Linked DNA regions of Glaciimonas sp. PCH181. The protein of the gene in region 1 interacts with the protein of each later gene in a pairwise test. Links are inferred from orthologs where the notes say so. Each region holds a gene or a part of one and is shown on either strand. Other genes may lie near its edges.

Region 1 (8,855 bases):
AATTTTAGATCTTAGATTCAGGAGTTATCATGGCTGTTCAGCAAAATAAAAAGACCCCATCCAAGCGCGGCATGCACCGTGCCCACGATTTTCTAGTCGCGCCTCCGCTGGCAATTGAGCCAACAACTGGCGAAACACATCTGCGTCACCATATCAGCCCAAATGGCTTTTATCGTGGCCGTAAGGTTTTGAAGACTAAGAACGACGAGTAATTTTGCTATTGTTTCAAGTTAAAAAGCGGCACCATTGAGCTTCTCGATGGTGCCGCTTTTCTTTTGCGATAAAAAATTGCACGAGGTGATTTTGAAGCTAGCCAAATCTGCTCCATAATGTTGGTTGGAAACGGCAATGAATCAAAATAATGACAATTAAAATCTCTATTGACTGCATGGGTGGTGATCATGGCCCATCTGTTACGGTTCCTGCAGCCATTTCATTTGCTAACCGCGAACCAGAGGCTGAATTGGTGTTGGTTGGACTTGAAGAACAAATTCAGGCCGAATTAAAAAAACATAAAGCGCAGTCGCATCCTCGCCTTTCTGTTGTGCACGCGGAGGAAGCGATAACGATGGATGACTCTATCGAAACCGCCTTGCGTCGCAAGAAGAAATCGTCGATGCGCATTGCCATTGAAATGGTTAAGGATGAGCAGGTGCGCGCTTGCGTTTCTGCGGGTAATACGGGTGCGCTGATGGCGGTTTCGCGTTACCTGCTGAAGACTATCCCCGGCGTTGATCGTCCGGCGATTTGTACTATTCTTCCGAATCAAAAAGATGGTCCTACCTACATGCTCGACTTGGGTGCGAATGTAGATTGCGAGCCTCAGCATTTGCATCAGTTCGCATTGATGGGCTCAGCGCTCGTCGCGGCGATGGAGGGGAAGCCTAAACCCACCGTTGGTTTGCTGAATGTCGGTGAGGAAGATATCAAGGGCAATGAAATGGTGAAGCAAACGGCCGAGTTGTTACGCGCCGATCATGAAAGAGGCATCCTAAATTTTTATGGCAATGTCGAAGGTAACGATATCTTTGAAGGAACCACCGACATTGTTGTGTGCGATGGTTTTGTCGGCAACGTTACGCTGAAGGCCTCGGAAGGATTGGGGCGGCTTGTTAAAAGTGTATTGACGACAGAATTTAAAAGCAGCATCCTAAATATGATTGGCGCTTTGATAGCGCGTGGTGCGATTAAGGCAATCTCGCGTCGCCTCAACCCATCGCGCTACAATGGCGCAAGTTTGCTCGGTTTGCGTGGCTTGGTGTTCAAGAGCCACGGCGGCGCGGATGCTTATGGGTACGAATGGGCGATCCAGCGTGCATTCGATGCAGCGAAGTACGATGTGCTGTCGCGTATTACGACGACCATTGCAGAGTTGATGCCGCAGTCCGAAGTAGTTTCGGCCCCGGTCGAAGGAGTCGCCAATGCGGCCATCAATATTGAGTCACCCCAACAGAAAACAGCATGACTATCTATAGCAAAATTGTAGGTACTGGCAGTTATTTGCCACCAAAACGCGTTACGAATCAAGACCTGACGGCGCAGTTGGCTGAGAAGGGTATAGAGACCTCCGACGAATGGATATTTTCGCGCAGCGGTATCTCTGCGCGTCATTATGCCGAACCTGACGTTCAGTCCAGTGATCTCGCCGTTGCCGCATCAAAGCACGCTTTGGAAATGGCTGGAATGGTCCCCGCCGACATTGATCTGATCATTGTCGCGACCTCGACGCCGGACCATTTTGGTGGATTTCCCAGCACAGCATGTGTAGTACAGCAAAAACTTGGGATCATTACCGGCGGCGCAGCGTTTGATGTGCAGGCAGTCTGTAGCGGCTTTGTCTATGCTGTTTCGATCGCTGATGCCTTTATTAAAGCAGGCACGCACAAGAACGTACTCGTCATCGGCACTGAAGTATTCTCGCGCATCCTGAATTTTGAAGATCGTACCACTTGTGTGTTGTTTGGTGACGGCGCTGGCGCAGTGGTGATGACTGCTTCGAAAGAGCCGGGAATTTTAGCTACTAAACTGCATGCCGATGGGCGCTATGCGAATATTCTGTGCGTTCCCGGCAAAGTGGCTAGTGGTGTAGTGGAAGGAAGTGCTTTTTTATACATGGACGGTCAGGCGGTATTTAAGCTAGCCGTGTCTGTGCTGGAGAAGGTCGCCAATGAGGCACTGGAGATTGCTGGCCTGCAGGCGTTAGAAATAGATTGGCTGATTCCCCATCAAGCCAATATTCGTATTATGCAAAGTACAGGCCGCAAACTTGGTCTGCCGCCAGAACGGATGGTGGTGACAGTCGATCAGCATGGCAATACATCAGCAGCATCCATTCCACTTGCACTCGATAAAGCCGTACGTGACGGTCGGGTCAAGGCTGGGCAGAATATATTGATGGAAGGCGTTGGCGGTGGTTTTACCTGGGGTGCGATCATTGCAAAGATGTAAGCTGCGCATAGGTCGGGCGCGCCATCATGATGTGATGCCTTCTCCAGGAAAATCTCATCATTTTTCTTATTTCTGATATCGACTTCATTAATTTAATAAAATCACATAAATACGTATGATTAAATTTGCTTTTGTTTTTCCTGGGCAGGGCTCACAAGCGATCGGTATGTTGAACGGTTTTGCTGACAATCAAATTGTGCGTGATACCGTTGCCGAGGCATCCGACGCGCTCGAATTTGATTTGGCGAAGTTAATCGCCGAAGGCCCAAAAGAAGCGCTGGATCTGACTACCAATACGCAGCCTGTCATGCTCACTGCCGCGGTGGCGTTTTATCGGGCCTGGATTGCTGCGGGTGGGCAAGTCCCCGCAATAGTGGCTGGGCATAGCTTGGGCGAGTATTCGGCCTTGGTCGCTGCGGGCGTGATTAATTTTAAGGATGCTGTACCGCTGGTGCGTTTTCGTGCATTGGCAATGCAGGAGGCTGTGCCAGTTGGTCAAGGCGGCATGGCTGCAATTTTAGGATTGTCCGACGAGGATGTGCTCGCAGTGTGCGTCGAAGCAGCGCAGCGCGAAGTGGTTGAGGCGGTTAACTTTAATGCGCCTGCGCAGGTTGTGATCGCGGGTCACAAGGCCGCAGTAGAACGTGCTTGCGAGGCCGCTAAATTGAAAGGTGCAAAACGTGCCTTGTCATTGCCGGTTTCGGCACCATTTCACTCTTCATTGCTTGTGCCTGCATCGAATAGGTTGCGTGAATATATGGCGCCGTTGGTTTTTGCAACGCCTGGAATTACCTTAATTAATAATGTTGATGTCGCCAGCCCTACTGACGCTGCTGCTATCAAAGATGCATTGGTGCGGCAAGCTGCCAGTCCTGTGCGCTGGGTTGAAACAGTCCAGAAAATTGCGAGCGAAGGTACAACGCACATTATTGAGTGTGGTCCGGGCAAGGTTCTTGCTGGATTGACCAAGCGTATTAATGGCGAATTGACGGGCGATGCTATCGTCGATCAGGCGTCTTTGGACAGAGTATTGGCGCTACTTAATTAAGTTGCCGGAACTGCATAAACGAGTTATTTGAACGCGTCACCTAAATAAATATAATGCATATGCAAAATTTGGATCCACAGAATTTAGAAGGCCAGGTTGCTCTGGTAACTGGCGCTTCACGCGGTATAGGCCGGGCAATTGCATTGGAATTGGCGCGTCGCGGTGCGAAAGTCGTCGGCACTGCTACCTCAGAGGCTGGAGCTGATGCAATCACTGCTTACCTGAATGCGGAGCAGCCTAACGGTGGCAAAGGCGTGGTGTTGAATGTAAATGATGCGCCTGCTTGTGCGGCTGTGGTTGAGTTGGTGCAAAAGGAGTTCGGTACGCTCTCCATTTTGGTGAATAACGCCGGGATCACGCACGACCAGCTAGCGATGCGGATGAAGGATGAGGAATGGGATTCTGTGATTTCAACCAATCTGACGTCAGTTGCCCGGCTATCGCGCGCAGTCTTGCGTGGAATGATGAAGGCTAAGCACGGCCGTATTATTAATATTACGTCGGTTGTTGGCTCGACTGGTAATCCCGGGCAAATGAATTATGCAGCCGCCAAAGCTGGTGTCTCAGGAATGAGTCGGGCTTTAGCGCGTGAGATAGGCAGCCGTAACATTACCGTGAATTGTGTAGCGCCTGGTTTTATCGATACAGATATGACTAAAGCGCTGAGTGAGCAGCAAACGGCTGGATTGTTGCAGCAAATTCCACTGGGCCGATTAGGTGCCGCAGAGGATATTGCGGCCGCTGTCAGTTTCCTGGCGTCGGCGCAAGCTGGGTATATCACCGGCACCACGCTGCACGTAAATGGCGGCATGTATATGAGTTGATGTAGTTGAATGTATGCTGCGGTTTGGTTGTAGCGTTCGAAATGAACTGCCTATAGCCATACTTAGGCTTGAGAAGTAAAGTACGTAGTAATAATTTAAGCGCTTTTGGCAGTAGTTGGCTAATTCTTAACCGCCGATGCTAAAAGTGAATTTTCTCTGCGCAAACCTGCTAAAATGCGCGCACTTTCTGTAACCTAATAACTGGAGGCATCACATGTCTGATATCGAACAACGCGTAAAAAAAATCGTCGCTGAACAACTGGGCGTCGCCGAAGCTGACATCAAAATTGAATCTTCGTTTGTTGATGATCTTGGTGCTGATTCACTCGACACCGTAGAATTGGTAATGGCTTTGGAGGACGAGTTCGGCATGGAAATTCCTGACGAACAAGCCGAAAAAATTACTACTGTGCAACAAGCAATTGACTACGCCAAGGCGAATGTCAAAGTATAAATCAGCTTTGAGCGCATCCAGGAGAATCGTTTGAGCCCCTCACGTGAACGCCGTGTTGTGATAACTGGCTTGGGTTGCATTTCACCGGTCGGCAATACTATTGCCGACGCCTGGAATGCAGTCACATCAGGGAAAACTGGTATTGCAACCATCACCAAGTTTGATGCTTCAGCTTTTTCCACGCATTTTGCCGGAGAAGTAAAGGGCTTTAATGTCGAGGAATATATGCCGGCCAAAGAGGCGCGGCATATGGATACCTTTATCCATTTTGGGATGGCAGCAGGGATTCAGGCGATGCAGGACAGCGGCCTGGAAGTTACTGATGAAAATGCCGAACGTATCGGCGTTATTATCGGATCCGGTATCGGTGGCTTGCCACTGATCGAAGATACCCATGCCGAATTGACTAGTCGCGGTCCACGTCGTATTAGTCCTTTCTTTATCCCGGCATCAATCATTAATATGATTTCCGGCAATCTGTCGATTAGATATGGTCTGAAAGGGCCTAACCTAGCGATAGTAACGGCTTGTACTACTGGTCTGCATTGTATTGGTCAGGCAGGACGCATGATTCAATACGGCGATGCCGATGTCATGATTGCTGGCGGCGCAGAGGCAAGTATTTCTCCATTAGGCCTTGGTGGATTTGCTTCGGCACGTGCTTTGTCGACGCGCAATGATGATCCTGCGACTGCATCGCGGCCTTGGGATAAGGATCGCGACGGTTTTGTTTTGGGTGAGGGTGCCGGGGTATTGGTACTCGAAGAATATGAGCACGCCAAAGCGCGTGGCGCCAAGATTTATGCAGAGCTACTTGGTTTTGGGATGAGCGGTGATGCTTATCACATTACTGCGCCGGATCTTGATGGCCCACGTCGTTGCGTTGCTTCAGCATTGCGTGATGCGGGGATAAATGGCGATCAGGTGCAATATTTGAACGCACATGGTACATCGACGCCGCTAGGTGATCAGAATGAGACCAATGCGATTAAAGCCGCCTTTGGTGATCATGCTTATAAGCTGGTCGTTAATTCGACTAAGTCAATGACTGGTCATTTATTGGGTGGCGCGGGTGGTTTGGAGTCAGTCTTTACCATATTGGCTTTGCATCATCAGGTATCGCCACCGACTATTAATATTTTCAATCAAGATCCAGAGTGCGATCTTGATTACTGTGCAAATACGGCGCGGGATATGAAAATTAATATTGCGGTTAAGAACTCATTTGGCTTCGGCGGGACTAACGGTACGCTAGTTTTTGGTAAAGTCTAAGCAGGTCCGTATATACTCAGTCGAACATCAAGTGATGTTTGGCTGAGTATGCTAATGAATCTCCCCACATCTAGCTTGACGCCCCCTAATCCCATGATCTCGGTTGCGATATCGGCACGAGTTGCGCCGTCCGCAAGTTTGTTTGCTATGGTCACTTTGCAAGCTATTGCCGTAGCCTCGATTGGTATGCTGTTAATCGTTGGCGAGATTGGGCATTTTGTGCCTGTTATTGGGGTAGTACTTGGATTGGTGAGTGTATTAATAAGCGTTTGGGGGTGGTTGGGTTATCGACGAACACGTCGTCCGATCCGCATTGTGATTACTGGCAATGGTCAGATTAGCATCGCAGAATTGGCGACTAATACCGTTGTTGGTGCCGATGCTGCCTTTCATGCCCCGGTTATAGCGCATTTGCTTAGTGGTTCTACACTCTGGGCTCATTTATTGTTATTGCGTTTTCAGTTAGGTAACGGGCGGATTAAGTCCGTCGTTATACTGCCTGATTGTATCCCTGAGGATGTATTTAGGGCCCTGTCTGTAGCGTGTCGCTGGATTGCTTCTCGCGGACGTTCAGAGGGCTCAGAGAAAGTGGTATATGAACAGCCAATTGGTTGAACTTATTGCATTGCACTTTGTCCATGCTTCGATCATGCGCGTATGTTGCAAAAGCAAAGGGAATGGGGATTGACGACAGAACGCGAAATTGATCAACTGCTCGTCGAGCGCGTGCAGCGTGGCGACAAAAAGGCGTTTGAGCTTTTGGTAATCAAATACCAACGCAAGCTGATGCGTCTTGTGTCGCGGCTTGTGCGCGATCAGGCAGAAGCTGAGGATGTAGTACAGGAAGCGTTTATAAAAGCTTATCGTGCGCTGCCTCAGTTCAGAGGTGACTCTGCGTTTTATACATGGTTATACCGGATTGGTATTAACACGGCTAAAAATTATTTAGTCACGCAAGGACGTAGGGCGCCGACATCAACTGAATCAAATTCTGAAGAAGCAGAAACTTTTGACGACGGCGAGCAACTAAGAGATATAAATACTCCAGAGTCTTTACTGGCAACTAAGCAGATAGCGCAAACGGTGAACGTTGCGATGGAAGCTTTGCCCGAGGAATTGCGCACTGCAATCACCTTGCGTGAGATCGAGGGGCTGAGCTATGACGAAATCGCAGAAGCTATGGGATGCCCGATTGGCACAGTACGTAGCAGAATATTTAGAGCAAGAGAAGCTATCGCAGAAAAGTTGAGGCCATTGTTGGGTACGGCGATCGACAAACGTTGGTAAAAGCGAAATAGCGGTTTTTCGGGAACGAAGGGGTTGGCCAGGTTTTAACTAGGTGACTTATGAATACCAAAGAAATACCCCAAGAGCAGATCTCTGCCTTGGCCGATAGTGAGTTGTCTAATGCCTATGTGGATATGGCATTGGCAGCGCTACGCAATAATGAAGGCCGTGCAACTTGGGATGTTTATCATCAAATTGGTGACATCTTGCGTTCGGACGACATGGCGTTAACGCTGAGTTCTGATTTTACTTCACGTATGTTTGAACGGCTTAGTGCTGAACCTGCGATGATAGTTGCGCCATTGGCGGTTGTGCCGGTTGCTGCTGAGCACATTGCTGTAAGCAATGTTTCAGCTGCAACCGGCACACGTTCCATGAGACGGTTTGCGCTGCCAAGTATGGCAGCAGCGGCAGCGGTAGCAGCGGTGGCATTTATAGCTGTTCCGCATATGATGAGCACCGATAATCAATCGATGAATCCGGCGATGCTTGCTGCTGCGCAAACGACGCTGGCTTCTGCTTCTAATATTAACGTCGGTTATGGATCCCAAGCGGTCGCAACCACTGCTGGCGATAATGAAGTACTCCGTGATTCGCGGATCGACGAGTATTTATCGGCACACCAACGTTTTTCTCCTTCGCTTTACAGCACTGCGCAATACGCACGCTCCGCCACATTTGCCATAGATGCTGATAATTAATATGCGGCAGACTAAGGTTCTGCTTCGGGTTGCTGTTATTTTTTCGACCTTACTCGCCCTTTCCGCGCAAGCGGAAGGTGGTGCCACGGAGAAACTTTATGACAATCACGAAGCACAGACTCTTTTAAAAAGAATTCAGGCGGCGGCGCAAAAGCTTAATTACTCGGGCACCTTCGTGTATCAACAAGCGAATCAGATGCGCACTTCGCGCATCACGCATATGTTGGAAGGGCGAAATGAAATCGAGAAGCTGGAAGTTCTGGATGGCAAGCCTCGTGAGTATATTCGTCACAACGAGGATGTCACTTGTTACATCCCCGAAACTAAGACGTTGTTGGTTGAAAAACGCGTCACGCAGGATGTATTTCCAGCAATTTTAGCTTCCATTCCGAGTGATTTAACTGATTATTATAATGTGAAGCTGGGCGAAGTTGGCCGGGTTGCCGGACAGGACTGTCAGGCCGTGCTTCTTGAGCCTAAAGATAAAATGCGTTATGGCTATAAGCTTTGGGCCGAGAAAAATTCTGGTCTGCTGCTGCGCGCGCAAACCCTGAATAGTAAAAATGAGATTGTTGAGCAAATTTCATTTACGCAAATCGCTATCGGTAACATCGCCCGCAGTCGGGTCAAGTCGAGCTTTGGTAATACGAGCGGTTGGCATGTAGAGCATACTGCAATGAGTCCGGCTAATTTAAACGATTGGGTCGTCACTGGTATGCCACCGGGTTTCAAAAAGGTAAGGGAATTAAAGCGCGTTGTTATCGACAATCCTCCTGCACAGAACACGACTGGATCAACGCCTGTTCGGCGCGAAGTTTCGC
Region 2 (8,943 bases), on another replicon or contig:
AAAATCACACCGGCACGCGCCCGCCAGAGGTGGCCGTCATCACGCGCTTCTGCAGAGGTAATCCATTGGCTTTGTCCGTTATAAAGCGCGGTTTTCCCATCTAAACTCGCTGCCACTTTCAGGCGAACCCAAGGTTTTCCGTAATGCATGCGGGAGAAAAAACCGATGTTAAGCTCTCTAGCCTGCTCGGCCAGCACGCCTGACTCCACGATAATTCCTGCTGCCCGCAACCTTTCAAATCCCTTGCCAGCAACTTGTGGGTTGGGATCCTCCATCGCGGCCACCACTTTTGCCAGACCCGCTAATATCAGCGCATCCACACAAGGCGGCGTTCTACCAAAATGACTGCATGGCTCTAGCGTGACGTAGGCAGTAGCTCCGCGCACGTCATGACCTTTTTCACGCGCATCATGAAGCGCTTGAATTTCAGCATGATTATCACCGGGCGGTTGTGTAAATCCTTCGCCGATAATCAAACCTTCCTTGACAATCACACAGCCGATGGCGGGGTTTGGGGCGCTTTTGAAAAGTCCGTGTTCGGCCAAACGCAAAGCGTGGGCCATAAATACGTCAGCGTGCATCATATAAAAACCTGAGGAAAGAGGGTAATAAGCACAACAAAGAGATTGCCAAATAAATCATACTTATCATTGCAAAAAATGGCACAACGTCGGCATGGTCCACAATTTGTGCGTCTTATGGATTTAGAACGTGCCACCACCAGCATTATTGCGCAAAGTCACAACGCTGGTCATTACAGCGTGCAAATAACCATCGGCTGCGACCTGTTCCTGACCCTTGCAGTCTGTGTAACGTTGTTGTCCGGCGGTCCCTCGATGACTACCGCGCAATTGCAAACATAATTTGACGCGGATGACGTTTTTCCAGTTTTGGTACTGATCCGATGTTAATGCATCTACCTGTGCTGCCGAGAGAAATCGTTGCGCAGAAAAGCTGTTATTTCCGGCAACGCCAAAAGTGAGACGCAGATCTTCAATGTTACTCAGAATTGGCTGGCCAACGCTGAGGTCATTGCCACTGTTACCTTTGCAATACAGCGATGTCGTATTAGCGCCTGAGGGAGTGGCTACAAAAAACCTATTGCTCACAACGGCGACTTGTCGACTGAGAGCATAACTTGGATGACTACGCGGCAATGCGATCATCCCGGCCTTGCCGCCCACACAATCGGTGCCAGCGAGGTTATCAACGCGATAGGCAACATCGAATCCTGCCATTCCATCGCCAGTTTTGCAATTAAACTTATTGTTTAGGGGATTTACAAAACCGAAATCGCAACTACGCAAACCCTGCCCCGCCTGACCACCTGCGCTAACGAAGTCTGTTCTATCAATCTCGGCAGCACTTACACCGGCAGCGGTTAAATGTCCGAAACCCGCCTGCCGTAAATCACCCTCCATTAACGCCATCGCATAACGTCCATCTTGCTGCAAGCGTAAATGATCCTCGTTTAATTGGTAACTCGCGTTGCTACTCAAATACAAGCTTGCGACTGCGGCTATTAATACAAAGCTAATTAACAGCGACACCAGCAATTCAATCAGCGTGATACCAGATTGCCGCAGATGCCCATGTACGGTTAATTTATCCGAGCAGCGCGATTGCATTAGCATGCTGTGCCTTTCGTTATCCGCATGCGACCGCTGGCGCTAATGCACACCGTGCGATCAAATTCACCATCACGAAACAGCAAACTGGTAAAACTTGCGCCAGGTCGTCCCATACCGTCATATTTAATCTCTCGCCTTCCTCCATTCACGATTGTGTTATGACCCAGTGCTGCTTGCCGCAATAAAACGGGTTTGTCGTCTTTGGCCTTAGGCACGACGACGATCCAGCCTTTGCTCCACTCATAGCCATCACGCGATGGGCCACCCCCTGTCACGGTGGACATAGCGGTAGCGATGCATCCGGCAGTTTGATCAAACTCGGCATTGACACTAGGACACAGCACTACTGAACGCCCGCGCTTAATCGCTTCAGTACGTGCCAGCATTGCAGCGGTAATAAATTGATTTACGTTACCGTTCAAGCGTGTTTTTACGATGAAATCGCGCATGGAAGGCAAACCAATTGCGAGCAGAATGCTCATGATCGACATGGTGATCAATATTTCGATCAGGGTAAAACCCGTGCGCGGAACAATCGCGGTAAAAACAGGAAGCCGCTTGATGTAAAAGGTAGAGTGCAGCATGAAGGCCAGCCTCGCATCGAATGAAGGAGGGCTGAATACTAGCGCTGTTTATTGCAGCAGACCCGTTTTCAGAAAGAAAACGGGTGCAAGTTAAGCCTAGGCTTATAAATGCTATTTTTTCCGCGCTGGGCTGGAAAATTCTTCGATCATATTTTGGAATTCGGCGACATCTTCAAAACTTTTATATACCGACGCAAAGCGAATATAAGCAATCTTGTCCAGACGTTTTAGTTCATGCATGACCAATTCACCGACATGGCCAGAGAGGACTTCGCGTTCACCGCTGGCGAGTAATTTTTCTTTTATTTTTTGCAATGCTTCGTCGAGCGATTCCGCGGAAACCGGCCGTTTACGCAGTGCCAGCATCAAACTGGCGCGTAACTTTTCACCATCGAATTCGGTACGACTGCCATTTTTTTTGACGATGACAGGCATCACCAATTCAATCCGTTCGTGCGTTGTAAAGCGCTTGTCGCATTTTATGCAACGACGACGACGACGAATCGCATCGCCCTCTTCCGACACGCGGGTATCCAGAACCTGGGTTTCTTCATGGTGGCAAAACGGACATTTCATGATGGCAGCAATCTTTATACCGGTGGATCGACGCGCTAAGCGCTATTGACACTACATAGCTACTTTTTTCTATCACCATATTACATAGGCCCGTTCTAGTGAAACACCAGAACGGGCCCGTGGTTTATTACTTTAGCCATACCGCGCAACTAAATATCTATCGCAAAACAGGCTATTCAGAATAAAGCGGCATTAGCAATGGCTATCAGCCATACACCGGGAAAGCATCGGTTAATTTCTTGACTTCAACTTTGACGCGCTCGATCGTCGCAGCATCATGCGGATTATCCAGAACATCGGCGATTAAATTACCGATCTTAGTCGCTTCCGCTTCCTTGAAACCACGCGTAGTCAATGCCGGGCTACCGACACGAATACCTGAAGTGACGAATGGCTTTTCAGGATCGTTAGGAATAGCGTTCTTGTTGCAAGTCATGTGCGCTGTACCGAGAATCGCTTCCGCTTCTTTACCGGTAATGTTCTTAGCGCGCAAATCAACCAACATCACGTGCGACTCAGTGCGACCGGAAACAATGCGCAAACCGCGTGCAATCAGTGCTTTCGCCAACGCATCGGCATTCTTCACGACTTGCTGTTGATACGTCTTGAATTCCGGTGTCAGCGCTTCTTTGAAAGCCACTGCTTTACCAGCGATCACGTGCATCAGCGGACCGCCTTGAATGCCTGGGAAAATTGCCGAGTTGATGATTTTTTCGTGCTCAGCTTTCATCAGAATAATACCGCCGCGAGGACCGCGCAAAGATTTGTGCGTGGTCGACGTCACGAAGTCAGCGTAAGGCACAGGATTAGGATACTCACCAGCCGCGATCAAACCGGCATAGTGCGCCATGTCGACCATAAAGTAGGCACCGATCGCCTTAGCTACTTTGGATATACGCTCAAAATCGATGCGCAATGCGTAGGCTGAAGCACCAGCGATAATCAACTTAGGCTTCTTTTCGTGGGCCAGGCGTTCCAACTCATCGTAATCGATTTCTTCTTTGTCGTTAAGACCGTAGGAAACGACATTGAACCACTTTCCTGACATATTCAATGCCATACCGTGGGTCAAGTGACCGCCTTCTGCCAGCGACATACCCATAATCGTGTCACCGGGCTTCAATACAGCGAAGAAAACGCCCTGATTCGCTTGGGAACCGGAGTTAGGCTGCACGTTGGCAGCTTCAGCGCCAAACAACTCTTTAACCCGGTCAATTGCCAGTTGCTCAACGATATCGACAAACTCACAACCGCCGTAATAACGCTTGCCTGGATAACCTTCGGCATATTTATTCGTGAGTTGTGTGCCTTGCGCTTCCATCACGGCAGGCGAGCAATAGTTTTCAGACGCGATCAGCTCGATATGCTCTTGCTGACGATGATTTTCTTTCTGAATCGCGCTCCATAATTCTGGATCCGCGCTGGCAATAGTGTGGTTTTTTTCAAACATGAGATATTCCAATCGATAGAGGTTAACCTTTTCAGGATCTACATCGAATGAGGGCCAAAATGAGTGTGGAATGCGGCAGCCTCAGTCGTACGTTCCATTCGGGCTGCCCAGGCGCACGGCGAAAAACTCTCACGCTTCCCGGTGGATGCCCACCTTTGCCGAAATCAAGGCAGTCTGCTTTGATCCGGTTTTGCGCCAGTTACGTGAGACGAAATGGTGCACGTATTGTAAGTGAAGGGCTTGGATAGAGCAAGATTGCGCAAACAGCTTCCTGCTAACAAGATACGCTTCTGATCTTGTCGATTTCTAGTGCTTAATGACATCGGTATGGGCTACAATTTCTCATTATTTTGCATTGCAACAAGAATCGCCAAAAAAATTGCTTTAATAGTACTGATTAGTACGGATTCGCCCGCTTCATTTTTTAAAAGATAGGGCGTTGTCTTACATTTTCACCGCAAATATTACGCAAAGACAACGCAAACAAAGCCTCCTCAGCTCCCAGACACCACTGCGTCACAGTTAATTACCTGAAAAGCCCATCGGCACACTCCCTCATGAACGCAGCAATACCCGTCCCAAAAGAAGATTTTAGCTGGAACATCCGTGTGTATTACGAAGATACCGATGCTGGTGGCGTTGTTTTTTATGCAAACTATCTAAAATTTTTTGAGCGCGCACGTACCGAATGGTTACGGGCGGCAGGGATTGAACAGAGTCGACTGGTTGAAACTCACGAAGTCATGTTCGTCGTCAAAAGCACTGCGCTTGATTACCATGCGCCGTCTCGTTTAGACGATGAACTTAAATTGACAGTCACTGTCGAAAACGTTGGCCGCGTGGCAGTTGACTTTGTGCAACAAGCTTGGCGCCGCGATGGTGAGGAAATGAAGCTGTTAGCAACCGGTCGAATTAAGGTGGTTTGCGTGAATACGCATACTTTTCGGCCGCATGCTATTCCGCAAATGGTGCTAGATCGTATTCAACCCGCGACAGCACCGATTGCTACCTCGGCAAATGCCACTATTTGATTGCAATCTAACCAACAAAAATGTCTTCATTATCTTTTCAACATCATGTAGATGGGAAGCTGAAAAATACTAGATGCGATTACAATCGTTCCTTTTCGCCCGCCTCCTGCCTTATAAATTCATTTAGCTGCGCCCCTAAAAAATGTCAGCTACGCTGTACTGACTACTAGAGCACGTTAGTTAAGACTGTTACCCCAGACCATTTTATCCAGACTGCCTCCATGACCGTCACTCAAGATCTTTCGTTTCTTACCCTCATCACCAACGCCTCCGTGCTCGTCCAACTGGTTATGCTGCTATTGCTAGCAGTCTCCGTGATGAGCTGGACGTATATTTTCCGCAAGATGTTCGCCATCAAGGGCGCTCGGGCGCAAACCGAAGAATTCGAACGCGCCTTCTGGTCTGGCGGAAATCTGACAGAGTTATATCAAGGAACGACCTCGAATCGCCGGCGCGGCGCAGGTCAAACCGGCGCGATGGAGCGTATTTTTGCCGCTGGCATGGATGAATTTAGCAAAATCAAAGCATCGGTCGGTCATAAAGCCAGCACAGATTCTGCCGCGTTATTGGACGGCTCCCGCCGTGCGATGCGCGCTGCCTATCAGCGTGAAATGGATGCGCTTGAATCACACTTAGCATTTCTGGCGTCGGTTGGTTCTGTATCACCTTACGTTGGTTTGTTCGGTACGGTATGGGGCATCATGAATGCGTTCCGCGGTTTGGCAAATGTGCAGCAAGCAACACTAGCAGCGGTCGCGCCGGGTATTGCTGAGGCGCTGATTGCGACCGCGATTGGTTTATTTGCCGCGATTCCGGCAGTCGTTGCCTATAACCGTTTCTCGCATGACGTCGATCGGCTGGCAATTCGGTTCGAAAGCTTCATCGAAGAATTCTCTAACATTTTGCAACGGCAGGCACGCTAATGACGGGCTTCTCATCCATGCGCGGCGGCCGTCCGCGCAAATTCAAGGCAGAAATCAATGTGGTGCCCTACATTGACGTCATGATGGTGCTGCTGGTGATCTTTATGGTGTCTGCACCGATGGTCAATCCAAGCGTCATCAACTTGCCGACCGCTGCAAAATCTGTCGCACCTCCGACCGAATACATTGAAATCGCGCTGAAAGCCAATGGCGACGCCAGCTTGCGTATCAATGGTCAAAAAAGCGGTAGCGGCAAAACGGAAACCTTACAAAAATCCGATATCAAAGCCAGATTGCAATCCCTGCATGAGGACAGCCCAGATATGCCGGTCATGATTTCAGCAGATAAAGATATCAAGTATGACGAAGTGATAAAAATGATTTCTGAAGCAAAGACGCTGGGGATTAACCGCGTCGGATTGGCGACCAAGTGACGAACTGCCGCAAAGTGACAGTCTGCTCATGACAGATCGAACCCCTTATTCAATACCAAAAGAACCAGGTAGATGGCGCGCCATCACACTGGCGGCTGCCGTGCATGCAGCATTAGTAGCATTTCTGTGGATCGGCGTGCATTGGCAAAGCCAGGTCCCGGTTGCCGTCGAGGCTGAAATCTGGAATCCGAATGTGCGGGAGGCCGCGCCGAAACCGCCGCCACCCGAACCGACACCAACGCCGGAACCGATAGAAAAGCCCACCCCGCAACCCGAACCTAAACCTGTTGTGCGAGAAGCCCCACCACCACCTAAAGTGGTGGAGCCGATCCTGCCCGATCCAGAAATTGCCCTGGAAAAAGAGCGCAAACGCAAGGCGCAGGAGCAGAAGGATCAAGACCGCGCTGAGCAGGCCCGCGAAGATAAAGAACGTCAGCGCAAAGCCGACGAACAAGAGCGTAAAGATCAGCAGAAAAAAGATGCTGAAAAGTTAGCCGAAAAAACCGCTGAAAAGCAAAAAGCGCTGGCAGACGCGAAGAAAAAGGCAGACGCTGAAGAGAAAAAAGCTGCCGAAGCTGCGGATAAACTGAAAGCAAAACAGGATGCCGTAAAGAAAGAGAAAGACAAGATTGCCGCTGACAAAGCCCATCAGGCAGATGCTGCTGCCGCTGACAAACGGCATAATGACGACATGAAACGCCTGCAGGGACAAGCTAGCGGGACTGGCGCAGCCAACAGCACTGGCACCGCAGCGCAATCACAAGGTCCACGTGGCGACCCTGGCTATGCGCAAAAGGTCGGGAACAGAATCAAAGGAAACATTAACTTTGGTGTCCCAGATGGCATGACGGGAAATCCAGCGGTAGAATTTGAAGTCCAATTGTTACCGGATGGATCGGTGGCTGGCATTCAATTAAGAAAATCCTCCGGAGTTTCCGGTTTTGACGAAGCGGTGAAGCGTGCAATTGAAAAATCTGCACCATATCCAAAAGATAAATCGGGTTCTGTTCCTTCTAGCTTTATCGGAATCCATAAACCGAAAGATCAATAACTTATGAAAAAGAATCCACTCAACGCGTTAATACCGACGTCGATACGCAAATTGGCAAGATCCATCGCAGTGATCGGTATTACTGTTGGCGCGCTTATCTCAGCGCCTATCGTGCACGCACAGTTACGCATTGAAACCGCCGGTGTAGGAGCCAGCCAAATCCCAATCGCCATCGCAGGTTTCAGCAATGAAAACCTGGCACCGCAACAAATTACGGCGATCATTAAAGCCGATTTGGCACGCAGCGGCATGTTCAAAATTATCGAAACCGGCGATGTGCTTTCCGATGCCGCGCAAATCAATTATGGCGACTGGAAATCACGGGGAGCTGACGCGCTGGTAGTCGGTAGCGTCGCCAAGCTGGCGGATGGCCGCTATGACGTGCGCTATAAATTGCTCGATACGGGTAAGTCATCTCAGTTGTCTGCATTGGCGCTCTCTTCATCGCCACAATACACCCGCGTTTCTGCACATAAAATCGCCGATGATATTTATGAAAAGTTGATCGGTGTCCGCGGTGCCTTTGCAACGCGTATTGCTTACGTCACCAAATCCGGCAAAGAATATCGACTGGAAATTGCAGATGCCGACGGCGAAGGTACACAAGTTGCACTGCGTTCTAACGAGCCGATTATTTCGCCAGCCTGGTCACCGGATGGATCAAAGGTTGCGTATGTCTCGTTTGAGCAAAAAAAGCCCGTGGTCTACGTACAAAATCTGATCACAAAACAACGCACCGTCGTTGCTAATTACAAAGGCAGTAACTCGGCACCTTCATGGTCGCCCGATGGCACTAAGATCGCGATTGCTCTGGCGCGCGATAGCCTGACTCAGGTATATGTAGTCAATGCCGATGGCTCCGGTTTGCGCCGTCTGACAAATACGAATGGCATCGACACTGAACCGCAGTTTTCAGCAAATGGACAAAGTATTTACTTCACCAGCGACCGCAGCGGCGGCCCGCAAATTTATAAGATGAGTGCCAATGGCGGCGATGCACAGCGCGTCACTTTCAGCGGCAGTTACAATATCAGTCCTCGGGTTTCGCCAGATGGCAAAACATTGGCGTATATTGCTCGTCGGAATGGTGGCTTCCAACTTTATGCAATGGACCTGAGTAACAACCAGGAGCAACGTTTGTCCGATACCGTCAAAGACGAATCGCCTAGTTTTTCACCGAACGGCCAGTACATTATGTACGCCACGGAGTCCGGCGGACGCCGCGGTTCACTGGCAGTGGTTTCGGTCGACGGGCGCGTCAAG

The links.
Region 2: the proteins of acpP (region 1) and ybgC interact in binary tests that used the Escherichia coli proteins (3 or more experiments, as listed by UniProt). The link is inferred for Glaciimonas sp. PCH181 from one-to-one orthologs.

What each region holds. Positions count from the first base shown.
Region 1 is NZ_PYFP01000001.1:2,138,293-2,147,147, reverse strand. What follows is about bases 3,465-6,154. They hold acpP (acyl carrier protein), read left to right. Parts: upstream 3,465-4,534; coding sequence 4,535-4,774; downstream 4,775-6,154. Other genes in these bases: C7W93_RS09915 (hypothetical protein), read left to right, coding at 6,101-6,154; fabF (beta-ketoacyl-ACP synthase II), read left to right, coding at 4,805-6,046; fabG (3-oxoacyl-ACP reductase FabG), read left to right, coding at 3,550-4,320; fabD (ACP S-malonyltransferase), read left to right, coding at 3,465-3,496. Outside these bases: rpmF (50S ribosomal protein L32), read left to right, coding at 30-212; phosphate acyltransferase PlsX, read left to right, coding at 362-1,465; C7W93_RS09940 (beta-ketoacyl-ACP synthase III), read left to right, coding at 1,462-2,448; more of fabD, read left to right, coding at 2,564-3,464; more of C7W93_RS09915, read left to right, coding at 6,155-6,661; RNA polymerase sigma factor RpoE, read left to right, coding at 6,704-7,333; C7W93_RS09905 (sigma-E factor negative regulatory protein), read left to right, coding at 7,393-8,034; C7W93_RS09900 (MucB/RseB C-terminal domain-containing protein), read left to right, coding at 8,036-8,855. UniProt on the Escherichia coli protein: Carrier of the growing fatty acid chain in fatty acid biosynthesis.
Region 2 is NZ_PYFP01000002.1:83,502-92,444, forward strand. The notes cover bases 3,758-6,535. They hold ybgC (tol-pal system-associated acyl-CoA thioesterase), read left to right. Parts: upstream 3,758-4,798; coding sequence 4,799-5,272; downstream 5,273-6,535. Other genes in these bases: glyA (serine hydroxymethyltransferase), read right to left, coding at 3,758-4,241; tolQ (protein TolQ), read left to right, coding at 5,494-6,195; C7W93_RS13440 (ExbD/TolR family protein), read left to right, coding at 6,195-6,535. In the rest of the region: bifunctional diaminohydroxyphosphoribosylaminopyrimidine deaminase/5-amino-6-(5-phosphoribosylamino)uracil reductase RibD, read right to left, coding at 1-584; C7W93_RS13410 (PilW family protein), read right to left, coding at 705-1,634; C7W93_RS13415 (GspH/FimT family pseudopilin), read right to left, coding at 1,628-2,215; transcriptional regulator NrdR, read right to left, coding at 2,327-2,791; more of glyA, read right to left, coding at 2,997-3,757; more of C7W93_RS13440, read left to right, coding at 6,536-6,629; cell envelope integrity protein TolA, read left to right, coding at 6,658-7,680; Tol-Pal system beta propeller repeat protein TolB, read left to right, coding at 7,684-8,943.